4 regions of the Streptomyces sp. NEAU-174 genome follow, and region 3 is predicted to be linked to each of the others. Evidence: riboswitches for the same ligand, from Rfam matches in the RefSeq annotation. Region 3 holds a riboswitch; each other region holds the start of a gene.
What was found. A riboswitch is a leader RNA that binds a small molecule or an ion and turns the genes downstream of it on or off. The one in region 3 is predicted to bind cobalamin.

Region 1 (4,203 bases), on a different contig from region 3:
TCGGGCCAGCTCTCGGCGGTCCAGCCGGGGACGAAGAAGGTGGCGGGGATCCGGAAGTCTTCCAGCAGGTCCAGGATCCGGGGGGTGCCCCGGTGCGGGCCGTACGCGCCGAGCGAGAACAGCCGCGGGGAGCGCCAGATGTCGGGGGCGTGGCCGAGGTTGGCCAGCAGCGCCGGGCCGTCCACGTCGAAGCTCAGCAGCACGGCGCAGCGGGCGCCGCCCGGCCACCGGGGTCGGTCGACCGCCCCCGGCCGGGGCCGGTGGCCGGGCGTCGGGGCAGCGGAAGGGGTCATGGAAGGCTCCGTAGTGTCTGCTACGAACTTGTCGTGAATGCGACGCGAGGAACGTAGGATGCGCTACGGACGCACGTCAAGCGCTACGGACGCACGTCGAGAGAGGGCAACCCATGGACATGGCGGAGATCCCGGAGGGCGCGCCGCTCCAGCAGCGGGTGGCGGCCGCCTGGCCGCGGCTCGCGCCCGCCGAGCAGAAGGTCGCGGCGTTCCTCAGAGAGCATCCGCAGGAGGTGGGCTTCTCCTCCGCGAGTGAACTCGGCGCGCTCACCGGCACCAGCGACGCCACGGTGGTCCGGACCGCCAAGGCCCTCGGCTACAGCGGCTTCACCGGCCTCAAACACGCCGTGGCCCGGTCCCTCGCCACCTTGATGCGGCCCTCCGCACGGCTGCGCAGCCGCGTCGAGCACATGGCCGGATCCACCGAGGAGCTGCTGGACCGGGTCTTCGAGGACGCCGCCGAGGTCATCCACGAGACCCGGCGCGGTCTGCGCGCCGACGCCTTCGCCGCGGCCGTGGAGCGGCTGCTGCCCGCCGAGGAGGTCATGACCTTCGGCGCCGGCCCGTCCGGCATCGTCGCCGAGTACCTCGCGCTGAGGCTCAACCGGCTGGGGCTCAAGGCCCGTCACACGGCGGACATGGGCTTCAGGCTGCCGGACGCGCTGGTGCCGCTCTCGGCGGACGACGTCGTGGTGATCTTCGCCCCGGCCCGGCTCTTCAAGGAGATCGAGGTCATCATCGACCACGCCGAGGAGGTGGGCGCCCCGGTCGTCCTGATCACGGACGCCCTCGGCCCGGCGCTCGGCGACCGGGTGGCCGTCACCCTCCTGGCCACCCTCTCCGCCTCCGGGGCCACCCGCGAGACCCTCGGCTCACTGGCCGTCGTGGACGCCCTGGCCCTGGCCGTGGCCTCCCAGTTGGGCGAGCGCGCGCTGGAGACCTCCGAACTGCTGACCCGTCTGCGCGGTCACTTCCTGCCGCCCAACAGCCCCCATGACGGCCGCGACGAGTGAGGTCGTGCGGGTTCTGGCGGCGTCTCACCAGGTGGCCGGTCTTGGCCAGGCATCCCACACGCGGTACCGTCGGTGCGATATCGACGATGGTCTGACGGAAGCCGGTGGGAATCCGGCACGGTCGCGCCACTGTGAACGGGACGTATCCGAAGGGGACGTCCGTGAGTCAGACCCGCAGCCATCGTCTTGTGCACCACCGAGATGGGACGCGAACTCCCGTAGGAGGCCACTGCCATGGCGCAGCATGTCGCGCAGCCGACAGCCACCACCCCCGAACTGCCCGCCACGTTGCCGCTGAAGGCGATAGCTCCGTGGGCCGTCTTCTTCGGCATCCTGATGCTGGTCCTGCTGTACTTCGTCGGCGCCGAGCAGGGCGCGACCGCGGTCCTCTCCGGCTCGGGTGTCCATGAGTGGGTGCATGACGCCCGCCATCTGCTCGGCTTCCCCTGCCACTGAGGAGGCGAGGGACGCCGCACCCCCATGAACTCCGCAACAGTGAGAAACCTGTTGGTGCGGGGCATGCTCGCCGGTCTTGGTGCCGGTGTGCTCGCCCTGATCGCCGCCTATTTCCTCGGCGAGCCGAACGTCGACCGCGCGATCGGCTTCGAGGAGGCCCACGCGTCCGCGCATGAGCACGAGGTCGAGATCGTCTCCCGCAGTCTTCAGTCCACCGCCGGTCTGGCCACCGGTGTGCTGATCTACGGGGTCGCGTTCGGCGGTATCGCCGCCCTCGCCTACTGCGTCGCCCTCGGCCGCGTCGGCCGCTTCGGCCCGCGGGCCACCGCGCTGCTGCTGTCCGGCTGCGCGCTGCTCGCGGTCTACGTCGTGCCGTTCCTGAAGTACCCGGCCAACCCGCCCGCCGTCGGCAACGGCGACACCATCGGCAAGCGGACGACGCTGTACTTCCTGATGATGGTGCTCAGCGTGCTCCTCGCGATCGCGGCCACCATCCTCGGCAAGCGGCTCGCCCCGAGGCTGGGCACCTGGTACGCCACCGTCGCCGCGGTGGCCGCCTTCGCCGTCGTCATCGGGCTGGCGTTCGCCTTCCTGCCCGTCGTCAACGAGGTCCCGGCGGACTTCCCGGCCACCGTCCTGTGGCGGTTCCGGCTGTCCGCCCTCGCCATGCAGCTGATCCTGTGGGGTGGCTTCGGCCTCCTCTTCGGCGAGCTCGCCGAGCGGTTGCTGAACCCCAAGCCCGCGAAGGCCGAGGAGAGCCGGGCGATGGCGGCCGCCTCGAACTGACCACGCCGAGACGCATGAGGGCCCGCGGAGCTGTTTCCGGGGGCCCTCTCGCGTTGGGCGGGCACGTCCCGGCACCTGACGCCCCGGAGGCGCCCGTGCGGGGCGCCTGGAGTCACTTCCGCGGGGACAGCTGCCGCAGTCCGTTCTCCAGCAGCGCGAACGCGTGCTCCGCGTCGGCCACCGCACCCGCGTAGCGCTCGTCGGCCGGCTCCCCGTACGTCACGCGTTGGGTGTTGTCCTGTGCCAGTGACCACTGGACGGCGACGATTTGGACGGCGGCCAGCCGCGCGGTGAGCTCCGGGGTGTCCGCCGTCTCCCGCAGCGCCCGCGCGAGCTCGCGCTCGGCACCGGCCTTGAACCGCTCCATCCGGGCCACCAGTGAGGGTGTGTCGAGGATCATCCGGGTGAGTTTGAGGATCTGGGGATGGTCGTTGAGCCCGGTGATCGGGTCCCGTTCGCGCAGGCCCTTGAGGAAGTGCTCGCGCAGTGCGGTCAGCGGGGCGGTGCGGGGCGGGCGGGCCCGTACGACGCGGGCGCTTTCGGCCTCGTGGTCGGCGAGGCGGTGCACCACGAGATCTTCCTTCGCCGGGAAGTAGGCGAAGAGCGTGCGCTTGGACACCTCGGCCGCCTCGGCCACCTGGGCCACCGAGACCTGGTTGAAGCCGTGTTCGAGGAAGAGCGTGATCGCCGCCTCGGAGATCGCCGCGTGGGTCCGCTGCTTCTTCCGCTCCCGTAGCCCTGGCTTGCCGTCCACGCCGACCACCGTAGCAGAGCAATTGCCCTCAGGGGATTTCTGCACCTGGTATACATATAGCCCGAGGCGAGAAATCGAGGAGGAGTGACCGTGTCCACGGAGAAGACTGAGACGACGACGGTGAGCACGACCGACGTCGTCATCGCGGGCGCCGGGCCGACCGGGCTGATGCTGGCGTACGAGCTGGCGCTGGCCGGGGTCGAGACCCTGGTGCTGGAGAAGCTGGACCAGCGCGTCGAGCAGGTGAAGGGCGGCGCGATCCAGCCCCGTACGGCCGAACTGCTGGAGTCGCGCGGGCTGTTGGAGCCGATGCTGCGGCGGGCCATCCAGCGTGCCCCGGTGGGCGGGAACTTCGCGCTGCTGCCCGTGCCCTTGGACTGCACCCCCTGGCGGACCGGGCACAACAGCGTGATCGGCATCCCTCAGTGGAAGATCGAGGAGGTGCTCGAGGAGCGGGTGACCGCCGCGGGCGCCCGGGTTCTGCGGGGCGCCGCCGTCACGAAGGTCGAGCCGGACGAGGACGGCGTGGCCGTGACGGCGGGCGGTCTTGAGGTGCGGGCGCGCTATCTGGTGGCGTGCGACGGCGGCCACAGCACGGTGCGGAAACTGCTGGAGCTGCCGTTTCCCGGGCGGGCCGGGACCCATCAGGCGGTGCTGACCGACGTCCGGCTGACCGCGGTGTCCTCGCTGGTGCCGAAGCGGATGGGGCACATCAGCACCATGACCCGTCGTGTGGGCGACTACTGGGCCATGCTGATCCCGGTCGAGGGTGACCTCTACCGCTTCACCTTCGGGCGCGCGGACCAGGTGGACACCGTCCGCGACGCCCCGGTCACCCATGAGGAGATCGCCACCGCGCTGCGGGAGGTGTACGGCGAGGAGACCACCCTGGGGGCCGTGG
Region 2 (4,203 bases), on a different contig from region 3:
GGGCCACCCGGACCCCGAGCGCCGCCGCGGCCTCCTCCCCGAAGGCGAACGCGTCCAGGGTGCGTGCGTGGCCGAGGCAGACCACGAGCACGGCGGCCAGGACGGCGGTGCACAGCAGCACATCGCCCCATCCGGCGCCGGTGAGCGAGCCGAGGAGCCAGAACAGCACGGCCCGGGTGGTGTCGGCGTCCGCCGAGGTGAGGACGATGAACGAGGTCAGCGCGGAGAACAGCTGCATGGCGGCCACTCCGGACAGCACCACGCGGTCGGTGCTGCCGCCGAGGCTGTGGCTGAGCACCAGGACCAGGCCGAACGACACCAGCGCACCGGTGAACGCGCCCGCCGACAGGGACACGGCCCCGCCGCCCACGCCGAGCACGACCACGGTGACGGCGCCCGTGGAGGCGCCAGAGGACACCCCGAGCACGAAGGGATCGGCCAGCGGATTGCGCAGCAGGGACTGCATCACGGCCCCGCAGAGGGCCAGACCCGCCCCGCACCCCGCGGCCAGCAACGTGCGCGGCATGCGCAGGTTCCACACGATGCCGTCCCGGAGCGGCGGCAAGGTGCTCTCCCCCAGGCCGAGATGGGCGGTGACCGCCGCCCATACGTCGGCCGTGGAGATGTCGGCCGGGCCGATCGTCACGGCGAAGGCGACCGACGCGAGCAGCGCGGCCAGCCCTCCGGCGAGCAGCGGCAGGATGCGCGTGCTCAGGTGGCCGGCGCTCACTTGGCGAGCCCGAGGTCGCGCAGCCCGGCGGCGACCTGTTCCACCCCTTCGACCGTACGGATGGACGGGTTCATGGCCTGCCCGCTCAGCAGGATGTACCGCTTCCTCTTCACCGCGGTGAGGTTGCGGGTGGCGGCGTTGGTCTCGAGGAAACGCATCTTGGCCTCGGCGGTCTCCGCGGTCTGCTGCCTGCGCGTGAGATCGCCGAGGACGATGACGTCCGGGTCGCGGTCGGCCACGGTCTCCCAGTTGATCTGCGGCCACTCGTCGTGGGTGTCGGAGAAGGCGTTCTCCGCCCCGACGGCCCGGGTGATGGCACCCGGCGCGCCACAGCAGCCGGCGAGGTAGGGCGACTGGGAGTTGGCGAACCAGTACATGAGGGAGACACCGGAGGCGTCCAGTCCCGCCGTGGCCTGGTGAGCGCGCTCCTTCAGCCGCGCGACGAGCCTCTCTCCGCGCTCCTCGACACCGAACGCGTGGGCCAGATCGCGTATCTCGCCGTAGACGACACCGAGGGTGAGTGGCTTGCCGCGGGAGCCGTCGCCACCGCTGTCGGTGTCCCTGCCCGCCGCGCAGTCGGACGGCGAGACATACGTGGGCACGCCCAGCTTCTCGAACTGCTCGCGGGTGGCCACACCGCCCCTGCCGAGGGTGGAGACGAACGAGGCGGTGACGATGTCGGGTTCGGCGTCCAGGGACTTCTCGAAGGACGGCGCGTTGTCCGCCAGGCGCTCCACCGTGGCGTTGGCCTTCTCCAGGCCCTTCATCACCGGGTCGGTCCAGGTGGCGGTGGCCGCCATGCGGTCGGCGAGCCCGAGCGAGAGCAGGATCTCCGTACTGCCCTGGTTGAGCGACAGGGCCCGCTTCGGGGCGGATTTCAACGTGACCTTGTGGCCGCAGTTGTCGATCGTGCGCGGATAGCCCGAACCGGCGGGCCTCCCGGCGTCCGCGCCGTCATGGCCGGAGCCACCGCACGCGGTGAGCAGCAGGGCGGGGGCGAGCAGGGACGCCGCGGTACGGCGGGCGGAGCGGAGCACGGGCAGCCTCGGTGGTCGGGGCTCGTACGCGGAGCCTGGCCTTTGGGTCGTCCTCCGCGCACCGGGCGCGGAGGTGCCAGCAGGTCTTCGGACTCGGGCTCGTCCGGACGGGGCCCCTTCCCGGTGCTCGTTCGCGACGGCCCCGCGGCCGTCACGGACTCCTCCCAGTGGTGTCGCCTGCCCCGCCCGTCCCCCTCACCGCTGCGCGTCAGCTCCGGATTCACACCGGATTCCCTGGCCTCGGATATGGCACGACTGGCTCCGACGAGCCTACCAAGAGCGCCGAACGCCCACGCCCCACGGTCAGTTCGGCTGCCGACGTGCCCGCTTCACCTCGCGGTCCACGGCCCAGGCGTCCCCGACCGGCCCGAGGTGGCCGAGCTTGTCGGGGTTGACCACCGTGCGAATGGTCTGGATCTGCCCGTCGAGCACATCGAGGACCAGGGTGTGGAGCACCTTGCCGTCCCGGTCGCGGAGGATCGCGCCGGGCTGGCCGTTGACCTCGCGCGGCTCCAACGACACATCGATCCGCAGCAGCCAGGGGAAGACACCGCCCAGCAGCCGCGCCACGTTCTCCGCGCCCATGACGGCCCTGGCCAGCTGCGGGGCCTTGCCGCCGCCGTCCCCGACCAGCCGCACATCGGCGGCCAGCAGCTTCCGCAGCCCGCCCACATCACCGTCCTTCAGCGCGTCGAAGAACCGCGTGGCCAGCTCCTGCCGCTCCCGCCCGTCCGCCGCGAACCGCGGCCGTCCGTCCCGCATATGGCGCCGCGCCCGTACCAGCAGCTGCCGGCACGCCGCCTCCGACCGCTCCACCGCCGTGGCGATCTCGTCGAACCCGAAGGCGAACACCTCCCGCAGCACGAACACCGCCCGCTCCAGCGGGCTGAGCCGCTCCAGGAGCAGCAGCGCCGCCATCGACACCGAGTCGGCCAGCTCCACCGCCCGGGCCGGATCCTGATACGGATCGCTGAGCAGCGGCTCGGGGAACCACGGGCCCACGTACTCCTCCCGTCGCACCCGCGCGGAGCGCAGCACATCGATCGAGACGCGTGTCACCGTGGCCGACAGATACGCTTTTGTCGACGTGGGCCGGGTGGCCGAGCCGTCGAAGCGCAGCCACGTTTCCTGCACCGCGTCCTCGGCCTCGCTCACACTGCCCAGGATCCGGTAGGCGATCGAGAACAGCAGCGGCCGCAGCTCCTCGAACTCCTCGACCTCGCTCACGCCGACTCCTCCGTTGCCGATACCGGTCAGTGGAACTGCCCGACCTGGTAATCGCCCGCCGGCTGCTGGGTGATGGCGTTCAGCCGGTTCGCCATGTTCATGAACGAGACCAGGATCACCAGGGCGGTGAGCTGCTCCTCGTCGTAGTGCTTGGCGGCGTTCGCCCATATCTCGTCGCTGACGCCACCGGCCGCGTCCGCGATCCGGGTCCCCGCTTCCGCCAGCTCCAGCGCGGCGCGCTCGGCGTCGGTGAAGACCGTGGCCTCCCGCCATGCCGCCACCAGGTGCAGCCGCACCGCGGTCTCACCGGCCGCGGCCGCCTCCTTGGTGTGCATGTCGAGGCAGACGGCGCAGCCGTTGATCTGGCTCACGCGCAGCGCCACCAGCTCCTGCGTGGCGGGCGGCAGCGGCGAGTCCTTGACCGCCTTGCCCGCCGCCATGATGGGCTTGAGGACCTTGCCCGCGGTCGGGCTGGCGGAGTAGTTCAGTCGCGCGTCCATGGTGTGCTCCTCCGTGGTTGTCAGTGGCTACACCCCTGAGACGAGATGGCCCCGCCCCCTGTGACATGGACGCATGTGACCTGCGTCTCCCCACCACCGGGCCCGCTGAGCCAAACAGTTGTACGCTACGGCTCGGTCCGATCAACGGAATGACCGATCAACGGAATACAACGGGGAGACAGAGTCATCGTGAGCGAGCGAACCGGCAGAATACGTTCCCCTCGCACCTACTCCGCCGTCTCGGGGCTGCTCACCGGGACGATCGCGCTGTACATCGCGCTTGTCGCCTTCGGCAACATCACCGACTTCGACACCAATCAGCAATTCGTCCGCCATGTCCTGGCGATGGACACCACGTTCAAGGACGACGACCTGATGTGGCGGGCCATCAAGTCCACCGCGCTCCAGGACACCGCCTACGTGGCCATCATCGTCTGGGAGAGCGTCGCCGCCCTCGTCCTCATCGCCGCGACGGCCATGTGGGGCGCGGGACTGCGCGGAGGCAGCGTCCACCGCGCCCGTCAGGCCAGCACCGTGGGGCTGTTGATGCTCATGCTGCTGTTCGGCGCCGGGTTCATCGCCATCGGCGGTGAGTGGTTCGCCATGTGGCAGTCCAAGACGTGGAACGGCCTGGAAGCTGCCACGCGCGTCTTCCTGATCTCCGGGATCGTACTGCTGCTCATTCACCTGCTCGCGGCCGAGCGGACCG
Region 3 (4,203 bases):
AGTTGATGTCCACCACGCGGTCGAGGAAGGTCACGGCGGTGTGGACGGTGGCGTCCAGGCGCTCCCAGTCCAGCTGCCCGTCCTCGCCCAGGTGCGCGGCGAGGTTGACCGATCCGAGGTTGCACACGGCGGTCTCGCCGTCGTTCGTGACCTCCAGGATCTCGGTGCAGAGGTTGGAGGAGTGGACGACCCGGCCGGGCTCGGCGGTCTGGTTGGCGGTGCGGTTGGCGGCGTCCTTGAACGTCATCCAGCCGTTGCCGGTCTGCGCGAGGGTGCGCATCATCCGGGCGTACAGCTGGCGCGCCGGGACCTGCTTGACCGCCTTCCCCTCGGCCTCGGCCCTGCGGTACGCGGCGTCGAACTCCTCGCCCCACAGGTCCACCAGATCGGGCGCGTCGGCCGGGGAGAACAGCGACCAGTCGGCGTCCGCCTCGACCCGGCGCATGAACTCGTCCGGGATCCAGTGGGCGATGTTGAGGTTGTGGGTGCGGCGGGCGTCCTCGCCGGTGTTGTCCCGCAGCTCCAGGAACTCCTCGAGGTCCGCGTGCCAGGTCTCCAGGTAGACACAGGCCGCGCCCTTGCGCCGGCCGCCCTGGTTCACGGCGGCCACCGAGGCGTCGAGCGTGCGAAGGAACGGCACGATGCCGTTGGAGTGCCCGTTGGTGCCCCGGATCAGCGAACCGCGGGCCCGGATGCGGGAGTAGGACAGGCCGATGCCGCCCGCGTGCTTCGACAGCCGCGCCACCTGGTGGTAGCGGTTGTAGATCGAGTCCAGCTCGTCCAGCGGGGAGTCCAGCAGATAGCAGGACGACATCTGCGGATGCCGGGTGCCGGAGTTGAACAGCGTGGGGGAGCTGGGCAGATACGACAGCGTGCTGGTCAGCCGGTAGAGCTCGGCCACATCGTCCAGCGCACGCTCCGAGAGGTTCTCGGCGAGCCCGCAGGCCACGCGCAGCAGGAAGTGCTGCGGGGTCTCGATCACCTGACGGGTGATCGGGTGGCGCAGCAGATAACGGCTGTAGAGGGTGCGCAGCCCGAAGTAGCCGAAGCGGTTGTCTGCGCCGTCGGCCAGCGCCCGCTCCACCAGCGCGTCCAGCCGCTCGGCGTGGGCGGCGGCGAACTCCGCGGTGGAGTCGGCGAGCAGGCCCTCGCGGTGGCCCACCCGGACGGAGGCCGAGAAGGAGACCGCGCCCTGCCCGGCCGCCTCCTCCGTGATGGTGAGCGCCAGCAGCCGTGCCGCGAGCCGTGAGTACTCCGGCTCCTCGGCGATCAGTCCGGCCGCCGCCTCGGTCGCGAGCCCGCGCAACTCCGCCTCGTCCGAGCCGGGATGACGGCCGCGCAGGGCGGCGGCCGCGACCTTGCCGGGGTCGGTGGCGGGCAGGTCGGCGGTGAGTCCGGTCAGCGTCCGTAGCAGGGCGGTCCCGGGCGCGTCGTCCGCTGCCTGAGAAGCCGCCTGCGCTGAAACCGGATCGGCGGGCGCGATGGTCACTGAGGTGCTCTCCTTCGCTCGGTCAGGGCCGGTCCGGATCACAACTCCGGACGGGCCCGAGGCCGCGAGGGGTGGTGCGACGGTCGCGTACGGGCATGCCGGTGCCGCACTCCTCGTACGCCAGGCACACCACGCAGCGTCCATCGGCCCAACCCTCGAGGCCGGGGGACGTGTTCACAGGGCTGTCGGCAGGCGCTCGGACTCACGGGCACGCCGAATTGAGCGCACACGTACACCGTTGCGGGACAGTTCCGGATTCCCACCGGATTCCCCTGCGGCGACAGCGAGGACGAGCATACATCTTGTGTTGGCCGACGCACGCGCCCCCATATCTTGTGTCGGAGCTGCGGAGTTTCGCATGAATGTGCTAGTGCGTTCCGGCCTGGCGAGCCGGCGTCCTGGTCAGGCGGCGGCCAGGCGGGGCCTACTTGCCGGTCTCCTTCTCGTACGCCTTGATGACCTCGTCGGTCGGGCCGTCCATCAGCAGCTCGCCCTTCTCCAGCCACAGCACCCGGTCACAGGTGTCCCGGATGGACTTGTTGTTGTGGCTGACGAGGAAGACCGTGCCGGCTTCCTGACGGAGCTCCCGGATCCGGGCCTCGGAACGCTTTTGGAACTTCCTGTCACCGGTGGCCAGCGCCTCGTCGATCATCAGCACATCGTGGTCCTTGGCCGCGGCGATGGAGAACCGCAGCCGGGCCGCCATGCCCGAGGAGTACGTCCGCATCGGCAGGGTGATGAAGTCACCCTTCTCATTGATGCCGGAGAAGTCCACGATGCCCTGGTAGCGCTCCCGGACCTGCTCACGCGACATCCCCATCGCCAGACCGCCCAGGATCACGTTCCGCTCACCGGTCAGGTCGTTCATCAGAGCCGCGTTCACCCCCAGCAGCGACGGCTGGCCATGGGTGTAGACCTTGCCGCGCTCGGTGGGCAGCAGCCCCGCCACCGCCTTCAGCAGCGTCGACTTCCCCGACCCATTGGACCCGATCAGACCGATCGACTCACCCTTGTACGCCACGAAGGTGACCCCGCGCACCGCGTGCACCTCACGCATACCCGGCGCGCTCTTCCGCCCCAGCAGACGACTGAGGGCGGCGGTGGCACTGCCCTTCCCCTTCGGGCCGCCGTTGACCCGGTAGACGATATGGACGTCGTCGGCGATGACGGTGGGCACCCGCGCCGGCGCGGAAGCCGCCCGAGCGGCCTGCTCGGCCCGCTCCGCCTGGGCACCTTTGTCGAGGGTCTGCTCAGCCACGGCCGTACTGCTCCTCTGCCTTCCAGAAGTACACGAATCCCCCGACACCGAAGAGCACCGCCCAGCCCAGGGCCAGCGCCCACACATGCGGCGGCAGGTTCGACGAGGGGTAATCGTTGATCAGGGCATAGCGCATCAAGTCCATATACACGGCCGCCGGATTCGCCAGCATGGCGTCGCTGATCCAGCCGCTCGCCCCCGCGTGTTCGAGGGTGCGGGCCAGCGGAAACATCACGCCCGAGGCATACATCCACGTACGCAGAATGAACGGCAGTAGCTGCGCGAGGTCCGGTGTTTTGGCGCCGAGCCGCGCCACGATCAGCGACAGGCCGGTGTTGAAGACGAATTGCAGGGCCAGCGTGGGGACAATCAACAGCCAGGCCAGCGCCGGGAAGTGACCGAAGCCCACCAATACGACGGCCAGCACGATCATCGAGAACAGCAACTGCTGGAGCTGCTGGAGCGCGAACGAGATGGGGAGCGAGGCGCGCGGAAAGTGCAGGGCCCGCACCAGCCCCAGATTCCCGGAGATCGCCCGTACGCCCGCCATGGCGGACGCCTGGGTGAAGGTGAAGACGAACACACCCGTCACCAGGAACGGAATGTACACGTCGTTCGGCAGGCCCCGGTTGCTCTTCAGCAGCATGCCGAAGATGAGGAAGTACACCGCCGCGTTGAGCAGCGGGGTCACCACCTGCCACAGCTGACCCAGCTTGGCCTGGCTGTACTGGGCGGTGAGCTTCGCCTGCGAAAAGGCCAGGATGAAATGGCGCCGGCCCCACAGCTGACGGCCGTATTCACGCAGCCCCACCCGGGCGCCGCTGACCGTGAGGCCATGGGCGGCTGCCACGGCCGCGAGATTCTCGGGAGGGTGGATTCGTTCGCTGTCTCGAACGAGGAGCTGGCTCACGTAGACACCTTTCGGCCCTGCGGCTGGCCTCGGCACTTACGACGGAACGGGTGCGTTCCGTCGTTGCGTAACCTAGAGCAGGCGACGATGGAACGCAACCGTTCCACCGTCGAGTAGGCTCAAGCCATGGAGAAGGAGCCAACCAAGCCCCGGCGCGTCCCCGCGGGCGCCGCGGTACTCCAGGAGAACGTCACGGACGCCATCCGCGCGGCGGTCTTCGAGGAGCTGGCGACCGTCGGCTACGGGCGCATGTCGATTGAACGAGTGGCGCGCCGGGCCGGGGTGGGGAAGGCGGCCATCTACCGTCGCTGGCGTTCGAAACTTCCCATCGTTCTCGAGGTCGTCTCCGCCTTGGCGAAACAGGGCCTGCCGACGCCGGACACTGGTTCTCTGCAAGGCGACATAAAGGTTTTGCTGGAAGCGACGGCTCGGGTTCTCTGGCATCCGATGGCCGCGCAAATCATTCCTGACCTGTTCGCGGAATCCGCGCGTAACCCGGATATGGCCCAGGCATTGCAAGCGGCAGTGCGGGATTCCCAGCGCGGG
Region 4 (4,203 bases), on a different contig from region 3:
CGGCCTTCGACTCGACCTCGTCCTCGATGCGCTCCCCGAGCGCCTGGAAGCCGCCGCAGACGCCCAGCACCGGACGGCCCTCGACGGCCCGCCGGGCGATCGCGTCGGCCAGCCCGCGCTCACGCAGCCACTCCAGCGCCCTTACGGTGCCCCTGGTGCCCGGCAGCACCACCAGGTCGGCGTCGGCCAGTTCCTCGGGCCGGTCCACGAACCGCACGATCACGCCCGGCTCTGCCGCCAGCGCGTCCACGTCCGTGAAGTTGGACATCAGCGGCACGGCGGCCACCGCGATCCGCAGGACGTCCGCGCCGTAAGGGGGCGCCACGACGCTCTCCCGCACCGCGCCGCGCAGCGACACCCGCAGCCCGTCCTCCTCGTCGATGCCCAGCCCGTGGGCGAACGGGAGCACCCCGACGGTCGGGCGCCCGGTGAGGTCGCGCAGCATCTCGAGGCCGGGCTCCAGAAGGCTCGCATCGCCGCGGAACTTGTTCACCAGGTAGGCGGCCACATGCCGTTGATCGGCGGCCGACAGCAGCGCGGTCGTGCCGAAGAAGGACGCGAAGACACCACCGCGGTCGATGTCCCCGACCACCACGACCGGAAGCCCGGCGGCGCGCGCAAGACCCATGTTGACGATGTCGGTGCGGCGCAGATTGATCTCGGCGGGGCTGCCCGCGCCCTCGCAGATCACCGCGTCATGGGTGCGCCGCAGCTCCTCCAGGCACTCCGTGACGGTCCCCAGCAGCGCCTCCCGCCCTGTGGAGACCCTCTCGCCGGGTGAGGGGGCCCCGGGCCCGCCGAAGTAGCCACGCGCGCTCAGCTCGCCCACCGGCTTGCCCAGCAGCACCACCTGGCTGCTGCGGTCGCCGCCCGGCTTCAGCAGGACCGGGTTCATCAGCGCACTGGGCTCGACGCGCGCGGCGGCCGCCTGCATGGCCTGCGCCCGCCCGATCTCCGCCCCCTCCCGGGTGACGAAGGAGTTGAGCGACATGTTCTGCGCCTTGAAGGGCGCCACGCTGACGCCCTTACGGGCGAGCCACCGGCAGATCCCGGCCGTCACCACGCTCTTGCCCGCGTCGGAGGTCGTGCCCGCGACGAGCAGCCCCCCGCCGCGTGCCCCGGAGCCGCGTGCCCCGGAACCCTCCGTGCCGCCCTTACCGCGTATCCCGCTCATCCGCCGCCCCTTCCCAAGGCCCGGGGCCGCCCCGTCAACGCCCTCAGGACCGGCCGGGCCGCCATGGACACCCCGAGCGCCAGCACGCCGACGCGCCGCGACAGCCGTATCGCCCGCTCGATGTCGGCCGACTCCACCGGCCGCCCGCCGGAGTTGAGCACCGGCCGGTGCTCGACCCGGCCGCCGTACGCGAGGGTGCCGCCCAGCCGGACGCCGAGCGCGCCCGCGAAGGACGCCTCCACGGGGCCCGCGTTGGGGCTCGGATGGCGTCCGCCGTCGCGCCGCCAGGCGCGCCACGCACCGCGCGGATCGGGGCCCGCGAGCGTCGCCAGGGCCGCCGTAAGGCGCGCACCGGGCCAGCCGGCCACATCGTCCAGCCGGGCCGCCGCCCAGCCGAACCGCCGGTAGCGCGGCGACTTGTGGCCCACCATGGCGTCCAGGGTGTTGACGGCGCGGAATCCTATGAGCCCCGGCACGCCGCCCACGGCGCCCCACACCAGCGCGCCCACGACGGCGTCGGAGGTGTTCTCGGCCACCGATTCGACCACCGCGCGGGCGATCTGCGGCCCGTCCAGCGCCTGCGGATCGCGGCCGCACAGATGCGGCAGCCGCTCCCGGGCGACCTCGAGGTCCCCGGCGGCCAGCGCCCCGCCGACGGCCCGTGCCTCCCGGCCCAGGCTCGTGCCGCCCAGCACGGCCCAGGTGGCGGCGGCGGTCAGCGCGACCTCCGCGCCACGGCGGCTGCCGAGGCCCCGTACGGCGCGGGTCAGCAGCGCGGCACCGGCGGCCGCGCCGCCCGCGCACAGCGCGGTGTGCAGGGCCCCGTAGCCCCGGTGGTCGCGCCACAGCCGGCGCTCGGCGGCCGCGGCGGCGCGCCCGAACGCGGCCACCGGATGGCCGCGGCGCGGGTCACCCGTGGCGAGGTCGCCGAGGAAGCCGAGGGCCGCGCCACACGTGAACGAGGCGTGGTCGGCAGGCATCCGTCAGGCCGCCGTCACGCCTCGGCGCGGCGATACGGAACCAGACGGGCCGGAGGGGCCGGAAGAGCCGAGGCGGACAGGGAGGGCTGGCGGCGTGACGATGCCGGGCATGGCGGTATGTCCTCACTCAGGGTCCGCGCCCTGGTTCGACGTGACCGGCGGTGAGAGTCTCCTGGCTCCCGGATCCGCGGCCCTCCCGGTCTTCCAGCCCCGCGTACGCGACGAACCGTACGGACGAGCCGTGACCCCATACAGGCGATGGGAGGGTGCTCCCCGGTGACAGTGGCGGGACCGCGCCGGATTCTCACCGGCTTCCTCTCCTGCCGCCGTTTGGCTCGGGAAGTCCACCATGGGCCGCGAATGGCCGTCAACTCGCATATGACCTATGACGCCCGAGTGTGCCGAGCCCCACAGCCAACCGCCCCCCACAGGACGGCCGCCGGATGGTCGGCGCTGGTCAGCGCCACGATCCGGCGGCCGGTGGGTCGTTCGGGGAAGCGGGGTCCTCAGGCGACGATCAGATAGATGCCGTATGCCACGGCCGCGGCGCACACCGCGAAGCAGGCGTACGCGCCGGTGCGCGTGAGCGAGGAGGCGCCCACCGCGCCCCCGGGCACGGCGGCGGCCGTGCCGCCCTGCTCCGGCGCCGCCTTACGGGAGGTGCCGACGATGCCCAGGGTGAAGACGCCCACCATGCCGACGGTCACCGCGAGGCTGATGCCGAAGACCTGGCCGAGTGCCGCCCAGTCGATGCTCATGTTTCCTGGCTCCTTAGCGGGTGGTGCTGCTCGCGGCGGCGGGGGTGGGGGTCTGCTCGGGGGTCTGCTCGGGGGTGTGCTCGGGGGTGTGCTCCGAGGTGTCGTCCTCGGGGGCGGCGCTCGCCGCACCGGCGGGCGGCGGGGCCACGGACCGCAGGGCGGCCGTGACGGCGCCCACCGGCTCCTGGGTGCCGACCTCGTTGACGTTGGTGTGGTCCACGGGCTTGCGGCGCGACAGCATCCAGATCGCCCCGCAGGCCAGGACGGCGAGCACGGCCACCGCCGTGATTCCCGCGTTCCCCTGGTCGGCGAGGAGCGCGGCGGCGCCCGCCACCAGACCGGCGGCCGGCAGGGTCAGCACCCAGGCGACCACCATGCGGCCCGCGGTCGACCAGCGCACCACGGCGCCCTTGCGGCCGACACCCGCGCCCATGACGGCGCCGGAGCAGACCTGGGTGGTGGACAGCGCGAAGCCGATGTGGGAGGAGGCGAGGATGACGGTCGCGGCGCCGGTCTGGGCGGCGAAGCCCTGCGGCGGCTGGATGTCGGTGATGCCCTTGCCCATGGTGCGGATGATGCGCCAGCCGCCCAGGTAGGTGCCGAGCGCGATGGCCAGGCCCGCCGAGACGATGACCCACAGCGGCGGGTCGGAGTCGGGCGCCACCACGTTCCCGGTGACCAGCGCCAGGGTGATCACGCCCATCGTCTTCTGGGCGTCGTTGGTGCCGTGGGCCAGGGAGACCAGGGCGGCCGAGGCGATCTGCCCCGCGCGGTAGCCCTTCGCGGTGTCCTCGGGGGAGCGGTCGCGGCCGAGCCGGTAGGTGAGCCGGGTGGCGGCCAGCGTGGCGATGCCGGCCACGATCGGCGCGGCGACGGCGGGGATCAGGACCTTCATGACGATCGCGTCGCCGTTGACCCCGTCCAGGCCCACGGAGACCACGGTGGCGCCGATCAGACCGCCGAACAGGGCGTGCGAGGAGCTGGAGGGGAGTCCGGCGAGCCACGTCACCAGATTCCACAGGATCGCGCCGACGAGTCCCGCGAAGATCACTTCTGGCTGGATACCGGATCCCTCGTCGATGATCCCGCCGGAGATGGTCTTGGCCACCTCCACGGACAGGAACGCGCCGACGAGATTGAGGACGGCCGACATCGCCACCGCCACCCTGGGCCCGAGTGCTCCCGTGGAGATGGTGGTGGCCATGGCGTTAGCCGTGTCGTGAAAGCCGTTCGTGAAGTCGAACACCAAGGCCGTGACGATCACGATCCCGATGAGAAGCGTGATGTGTTC

Region 1: another riboswitch for cobalamin. It lies ahead of ACT2CW_RS21830 (CbtB domain-containing protein); the one in region 3 lies ahead of ACT2CW_RS11785 (ribonucleoside-diphosphate reductase subunit alpha).
Region 2: another riboswitch for cobalamin. It lies ahead of ACT2CW_RS21620 (ABC transporter substrate-binding protein); the one in region 3 lies ahead of ACT2CW_RS11785 (ribonucleoside-diphosphate reductase subunit alpha).
Region 4: another riboswitch for cobalamin. It lies ahead of ACT2CW_RS41325 (cobalamin biosynthesis protein); the one in region 3 lies ahead of ACT2CW_RS11785 (ribonucleoside-diphosphate reductase subunit alpha).

What each region holds. Positions count from the first base shown of each region.
Region 1 is NZ_JBQTCE010000007.1:249,200-253,402, reverse strand. It holds gene ACT2CW_RS21840 (polysaccharide deacetylase family protein) at 1-293, opposite strand, end outside; gene ACT2CW_RS21835 (MurR/RpiR family transcriptional regulator) at 407-1,306, shown strand; cobalamin riboswitch at 1,377-1,503, shown strand; gene ACT2CW_RS21830 (CbtB domain-containing protein) at 1,541-1,762, shown strand; gene ACT2CW_RS21825 (CbtA family protein) at 1,787-2,548, shown strand; gene ACT2CW_RS21820 (TetR/AcrR family transcriptional regulator) at 2,661-3,311, opposite strand; gene ACT2CW_RS21815 (FAD-dependent monooxygenase) at 3,393-4,203, shown strand, end outside.
Region 2 is NZ_JBQTCE010000007.1:207,234-211,436, forward strand. It holds gene ACT2CW_RS21615 (FecCD family ABC transporter permease) at 1-715, opposite strand, end outside; gene ACT2CW_RS21620 (ABC transporter substrate-binding protein) at 727-1,773, opposite strand; cobalamin riboswitch at 1,829-2,042, opposite strand; gene ACT2CW_RS21625 (RNA polymerase sigma-70 factor) at 2,071-2,994, opposite strand; gene ACT2CW_RS21630 (carboxymuconolactone decarboxylase family protein) at 3,021-3,494, opposite strand; gene ACT2CW_RS21635 (DUF2165 domain-containing protein) at 3,684-4,203, shown strand, end outside.
Region 3 is NZ_JBQTCE010000003.1:536,427-540,629, reverse strand. It holds gene ACT2CW_RS11785 (ribonucleoside-diphosphate reductase subunit alpha) at 1-1,489, opposite strand, end outside; adenosylcobalamin-variant (AdoCbl-variant) riboswitch at 1,672-1,773, opposite strand; gene ACT2CW_RS11780 (ABC transporter ATP-binding protein) at 1,914-2,747, opposite strand; gene ACT2CW_RS11775 (ABC transporter permease) at 2,740-3,657, opposite strand; gene ACT2CW_RS11770 (TetR/AcrR family transcriptional regulator) at 3,784-4,203, shown strand, end outside.
Region 4 is NZ_JBQTCE010000020.1:68,134-72,336, reverse strand. It holds gene ACT2CW_RS41330 (cobyric acid synthase) at 1-1,174, opposite strand, end outside; gene ACT2CW_RS41325 (cobalamin biosynthesis protein) at 1,171-2,154, opposite strand; cobalamin riboswitch at 2,301-2,518, opposite strand; gene ACT2CW_RS41320 (hypothetical protein) at 2,661-2,912, opposite strand; gene ACT2CW_RS41315 (anion permease) at 2,926-4,203, opposite strand, start outside.